Regions from separate parts of the Virgibacillus saliphilus genome, predicted to be linked through region 2. Evidence: predicted binding sites of a transcription regulator. Region 2 holds the regulator's gene; each other region holds the start of a gene.
What was found. Region 2 encodes LexA, which represses DNA repair genes until DNA is damaged. Its sites were predicted from a motif close to CGAACATATGTTCG; they were not measured.
Positions count from the first base shown of each region.

Region 1: the regulator LexA is predicted to act here: its motif matches at 1,056-1,069, upstream of KFZ56_RS12360 (type IA DNA topoisomerase).
Region 3: the regulator LexA is predicted to act here: its motif matches at 851-864, upstream of uvrB (excinuclease ABC subunit UvrB).

Region 1 covers NZ_JAGYHC010000001.1:2,543,409-2,545,693, reverse strand. Annotated here, with positions in the region: gene KFZ56_RS12370 (NADH:flavin oxidoreductase/NADH oxidase) at 1-161, opposite strand, end outside; gene KFZ56_RS12365 (flavodoxin domain-containing protein) at 366-830, shown strand; gene KFZ56_RS12360 (type IA DNA topoisomerase) at 1,127-2,285, shown strand, end outside.
Region 2 covers NZ_JAGYHC010000001.1:2,287,161-2,289,445, reverse strand. Annotated here, with positions in the region: gene lexA (transcriptional repressor LexA) at 420-1,043, opposite strand; gene KFZ56_RS11105 (YneB family resolvase-like protein) at 1,323-1,961, shown strand; gene KFZ56_RS11100 (DUF896 domain-containing protein) at 2,059-2,285, shown strand, end outside.
Region 3 covers NZ_JAGYHC010000001.1:2,839,934-2,842,218, reverse strand. Annotated here, with positions in the region: gene KFZ56_RS13830 (PDZ domain-containing protein) at 1-711, shown strand, start outside; gene uvrB (excinuclease ABC subunit UvrB) at 932-2,285, shown strand, end outside.

The sequences.
Region 1 (2,285 bases), 260 kb from region 2:
ATGACAAGTCCTGCACCGCCAACGGCACGTGAACCAAGGTGAACAAGATGCCAATCATTCGGAATCCCGTCATCAGCACTATATTGACACATGGGGGAGACCCCGATTCTGTTTCGTAACGTTATATCCTTAATTGTTAATGGAGAAAAAAGATGTGGCATGAAAAAGCCTCCTATTTTTTATAGTATCCTTTTCTTATTACAGCAATATCATAATTCAACTATGTTTCTCTGGTCAATGGAACTGCCTCAGGAGATAATTGTCTATTAGCATCTAGGCTACAAATAGACCTCTTTGTTTGCAAATGATTATCACTATCAGTAAAGTGAAGGTTAGGTGACATCATAGTGAAAGAGGGATTAGAGATGAGCAAGGTTTTAATGCTTTACACCAGTCTAACCGGAAATACGGAATGGATGGCAGAAGCAATACTAAAACAATTGGAACAATATAATCATCAAGTAGTTACCAAATTATTTGAAGATAACGAAATAGAGCCGAATGAAATTTTAGATTATGATGCCATATTCATTGGTGTTTATACATGGGTCGATGGTGACTTACCACTCGAAGCAGAGGATTTTTATGACAAATTATATGATATGGATTTAAGCGGAAAAATTTGTGGCGTGTTTGGCTCAGCAGACACCTCTTATGAGCAATATGGCACTGCAGTTGGCATGGTCTATGAGCAATTGGAAATATTAGGTGCTAGCATGATTCCAGATAGAATAATAGTAGATCTAGAGCCAAATTCGGAGGAATTAGAAAGATGTAAAAGCTTGGCAGATACAGCATGTGAAATGATTAGGCAAAAGGCTGAAAAGTAAAAATGGGGGAAGCACGATGCCCATTAATGAATACACTTGCGCTAAGCTATTGAATGTAATCGTACATTTATGTACTTACTTCGGCATTCGTGTCACTTGTTTCGGCTTTAATGCAGTTACTTCGGCATTCACGTCACTCGTTTCGGCATTAATATACGTACTTCGGTATTCATGCCATTCGTTTCGGCGTACGTCCCCAGTCGAATCGCATTTTTAATTTTATAAAGAACATTTGTTCCAATATTGCATGAAACATGGTATACTATAAAAAAGACGAATGAAAATGAGTGAAAAAAATGAGATTAATATTAGCTGAAAAGCCTTCCGTGGCCAAGAATATTGCCGATGCATTGAAGATTAAATCTAAGCAAGATGGTTATTTTGAAGGAAATAACTATATTATTACATGGGCATTTGGGCATTTAGTACAGCTTTATGATGCGAAAGATTATGATAGTAAAATGGCACGCTGGAAAATGGACAACTTCCCATTTATTCCTTCTGATTTTAAATATAAAGTAAAAAGTAATCCACGAAATAGGCAACAATTAAATGGTGGTGCAGCCAAACAATTAAAAACGATCCATTTTTTAATGAAACGGCAGGATGTTGATATGATTATTTCTGCTTGTGATTATGATCGGGAAGGCCAGATCATTGGTGACAGTATCATTTATCGTGGCGGGAAAAAGCCGAACAAAGAAGTGTATCGATTATTATTAAATGAATGGACGCAGGCAGAGGTTCTTCAAGGACTTGAAAAGTTAATTACCAATGAAACGATGAAACCGTTAAGAGATGCGGGTGTCAGCAGGCAATGGGCTGACTGGGTGATTGGAATAAATTTAACCTCTGTTGCTACATTAAAATACCAGAAAGGGAAGGGGAAAGCCCTTAATATCGGTAGGGTGCTACTTCCTACACTAAAAATTATTTATGATCGGGATAAGGAAATCGAAAATTTTGTTCCGGAAGACTATTTTAAGCTAAACGCAACTTTTCAAACAGAGGATGAACAGCAGTATCAGGGTACATATGTCGAAGAAAACAATGAGAAATTCAAAAAGAAAGAAGACTTGGAAATCATCTATAATGCTATTCAATATGAACATGGAAACATTATTGATAAGCAGATGAAAGAAAAGAAAGAATTTGCTCCTATTTTATTCAACCTTTCCAATTTGCAAGGTTATATTACGAATAAATATAAAGGATGGACATCTGATAAGGTTCTAAAAGTTGCCCAATCCCTTTATGAGAAAAAGTTTATTACGTATCCACGTACACCCAGTACTGCCATAGATGAGAGCCTTGTTGGAAAAACAGCTAAGGTACTGGAAACCCATGCAGAAGATCTTCCATATAAAGATGAAATCAAGTTCATGAAAACGAAAAGCGTATTTAATAACGCCAAAGTGGAAAGCCATAGTGCTATCACTCCAACCTATTTAAAAC
Region 2 (2,285 bases):
TCAATCACCGTAAGAAGAAATTCTGTTATTGCTGTAACAGATATTACTAAACAAGTAAGCCCTCACGTTTGTGGGGGCTTTCATTCCCATTTAGTTCAGTGTGAACAAACTTAATAACACTTGATTTATCAATGCAGTTGCTAACGTGTATCCAATATATATTTTCCATCAGTCTTTGAAATGTTTCATCTTTAAAATCTACTCATTTACTCTTATCATATATTAGTAAAGAAAATGTCCGCTGTATCGTTATTACTTATAATTGATGGTTGTCATCTGAATGATGCGCCAAAACCAATCGAACAAAGGTTCTACTAAAAATAACTATTTTATTAAAAGTTTATTCGTGTGTAGAAAAGGCAGGATGAACACTGCCTCTGTATATATGTGTGTTAGTTCAACGATAAAGTTTGAGCGTTCTAATGGATATTTCGATACAACCCAATAACTTTACCTAAGATTGTTACATTTCGATAGATTAAAGGATCCATGGTTGCATTTTCTGGTTGCAGACGTATGTGGTCTTTTTCTTTAAAAAAGCGTTTTACGGTTGCTTCATTTTCTTCGGTCATTGCAACAACAATATCACTGTTTTGTGCTGTGTTTTGTTGTTTAACAATAACCATGTCCCCATTTAAAATTCCGGCTTCAATCATGCTTTCGCCATCAATAACAAGTACAAATAAATTATCATCCGGTCCAGCGCTCGAACTTGGTAATGGAATAAATTCTTCAATATTTTCAACAGCTGTGATGGGAAGTCCAGCGGTTACTTTACCTATTAATGGGGCATATCGAGCTTCTTCTCTTGGAATAGAACTATCTTCTGATAAATTTAACACTTCAATTGCTCTAGGTTTTGTCGGATCTCTTCTGATATAGCCCTTCTCTTCTATTCTAGCAAGATGGCCATGCACGGTAGAGCTAGAAGCAAGTCCAACCGCAACCGCTATTTCACGTACAGATGGCGGATAACCCTTTTTACTTACCTCATCTTTAATGTAATCGAGTATCATTTGTTGCCTTTTGGATAATTTAGTCATCCAGCTAACACCTCTCACATAATATTTATTAATACTAGTTTATCATTATATTTTCAAAAGCGCAAACGTTCGTTCGAAATTCCTTGACAGGATCATGAGTTCGTGTAATGCTATATATAGACGGACAAGTGTTCCTAAAATAAATAAGGGAGGACTCCTAATATGTTTGAAAAAATCTCAAAAATAGATGTATTTTACTTAGTTGCTTTTGGATTGACTTTAGTATTTTTATATTTTGCAATGGTAACCAGTGGATAAATTCAAGAGGTGGGAAGCAACGTGAAAGCTATTATATATTGTCGTGTTAGTACAAATAAAACAGAGCAAGAAACATCATTAGCCAGACAAAAGCAAGAACTAATTGATCTAGCCAAACACTATAATTTTTCTATTATCAAATGTATAGAAGAGCAGGAGAGCGGGTATGAGATTGATCGGGATGGTATTTTTCAAATGCTTGACTATTTTTCTTCGGGAACGGCAGATTGCTTATTGATACAGGATGAAACAAGGTTAGGCCGAGGTAATACAAAAATCGCATTATTTCATCAGCTGTATAAATTAAATATTCCTATCTACACCGCTATTCATGATGGAGAATTAGAGGTATCTGAATCAGACTCCATGGTGTTACAAATCGTTGGCATTGTGGAAGAGTACCAACGTAAGATTCATAATACAAAAATCAAAAGAGGGATGAGAAAAGCAGTTAAAGAGGGATATGATCCGAGTCGTAATCTCTCTAATTACAATAAAGCTCCGGGAAGGGAAAGAATTTCTTTTCCAATTGAAGAAGTGGTACGCTTAAGACGTAATAAGTTAACATTCGAAGAAATTGCGAAAACACTAAATGGCATGGGCTACGCTGTATCTAAGGCTACTGTACATCGAAGATATCAGGACTTTCATAATACTTGATAACCGTTTGCAGGACTAGTAGTATAAAGGTGGGAATTCTATATATTCCCGTTTTATTTATATAAAGAACTGACGTTATGTGACGGAGGTATTTTAGATGCTGTCAAAAGAAAAAATAGAGCGTATAAATCAACTATCGAAAAAATCAAAGCTTGATGGTTTAACTGATAAGGAAAAAGCGGAACAATCAGCACTTCGAAAAGAGTATTTGGCAAATGTTCGTCATTCATTTAAGAATGAATTTAAAAGTATGAAAGTAATAGACCCAGAAGGTAATGATGTCACACCTGAGAAAGTAAGGGATCTACAAGCAAGAAACAAAAA
Region 3 (2,285 bases), 550 kb from region 2:
CGTAATGAAACCTTTCCTGAGCTTGTTATGGGGAGCCGAGGGGGATGGATTGGTCAACATCATGTGAAAAAGCTAAGTATTATTCCTTTCTTTACTCTGGTTCCTGCTGGAATGATTACCCCTTTTGCGCCATTTTGGCCATATTTTTCTCTAGGTGGGGAGTCTTATAGTATATTGCTCGTCCCATTTATCATTGGGTTTGACTTTACGGTGAGAGGTAACCTTCCGCAAAAAATAGCTGTTAAGCTTGGAAAATCCGTTTTGCTTTTAGGTCTAATCATTACCGTTTTAGCCGTCTTGAGTATTTTTGTTTCCTGGTTATCATTGGTGGCGGTTTTAATCGCTATTTTAGGCAAGGAATATATAAATTATCGTCATCGTATAAAAGATCGAACGGGCCGCGCTTATTTCCATCAAAAGGATAAAGGGTTAAAAGTGTTGGGGTTAATGCCAGGAACACCCGCAGAGCGACTTGATATGTATGTAGGTGAAACCATTGTAAAAGTGAATGGAAAAAATATAAGCAATCACGATGAATTTTATCAAGCTCTGCAAGCAACTGGTGCATCATTTACGTTGGGTTTACTGGATGATGCTGGTGAAATCCGATTTGTTCAAAATGTCTTATATGAAGGGGAACATCATGAATTAGGGATTATTTTTACGACAGAACCCTATCGGAAAGATGCTCAGAGGACAGCAACGCACTGATGTGTTGCTGTTGTTTCTTTTTTCGTCGTCATTTGGGCTTACAAATGCATATTAACGGTAGTAACCGAAGTACCAGCGAAGGAAACACATGGGGAATTTATCGGTGTGAAGGGTAATATGGATGTTAAAGCAAAAAGGTCGAATATTCGTTCGCGATTATGTTAAAATGTTACATGAGTGTGGTAAACTGTAGATAGATCTAAGAACGGAGGCTTGCATTATGGAAAATAAATTTGAGCTTGTGTCGCACTATGAGCCATCTGGTGATCAGCCAACGGCAATTAAAGAAATAGTTGAAAAGGTTCAGGCCGGACAGCGACATCAGACATTGCTTGGTGCAACAGGGACAGGTAAAACCTTTACGATGTCCAATGTCATACAGGAAATTAATCGACCGACATTAGTTATTGCCCATAATAAAACACTAGCCGGCCAATTATATAGTGAGTTTAAGGAATATTTCCCGAACAATGCTGTGGAGTATTTTGTCAGTTTTTACGACTATTATCAGCCTGAAGCATATGTACCTTCCACAGATACATTTATCGAGAAAGATGCAAGTATAAATGATGAAATAGATAAGCTACGTCACTCGGCAACATCATCCCTTTTTGAAAGAAATGATGTATTAATTGTTGCTAGTGTCTCATGCATATACGGGTTAGGTTCACCGGAAGAATACAACAGCCAGGTGCTTTCCCTAAGGATGGGAATGGAGAAAGACCGGGATCGTCTGCTGCGTGATCTTGTCGATATTCAATACGCACGAAATGATATTGATTTCAAGCGTGGGACATTTCGTGTGCGCGGTGACTCAGTTGAAGTTATTCCTGCTTCCAGAGAGGAGCATTGTATTCGATTTGAATTTTTTGGTGATGAAATAGACCGAATCCGGGAAGTGGATGTTTTAACAGGAGAAATTATTGGTGACAGGGAACATGTTGCTATTTTCCCAGCATCTCACTATGTTACCAGACAAGAGAAACTAAAAATGGCAATCGCCAATATTGAAAAAGAATTAGAAGAACGTTTAAAAGTACTGCGAGAGGAAAATAAACTCTTGGAAGCGCAACGAATTGAACAACGGACACATTATGATATTGAAATGTTGCAGGAAATGGGTTTTTGTTCGGGTATCGAAAACTATTCCAGACATTTAACACTTCGGGAGGAGGGTGCAACCCCGTATACATTGTTTGATTATTTTCCCGATGACTTCCTAGTTGTGGTGGATGAATCACATGCGACCTTGCCGCAAGTCAGAGGGATGTACAATGGTGACCGGGCACGGAAACAGGTACTTGTTGACCATGGATTTCGGCTCCCTTCAGCCTTGGATAACCGCCCATTAAAATTTGAAGAATTTGAAGAGAAAACAAATCAACTTATATACGTTTCGGCAACTCCTGGACCTTACGAAATGGAGCATGCTCCGGAAGTGACAGAACAAATTATTCGTCCTACTGGCTTACTGGATCCAAAGATCGATGTACGCCCTATCGATGGGCAGATTGATGATTTGATCGGTGAAATCAATGAACGAAATGACAAAAACGAACGAGTTCTTATTACGA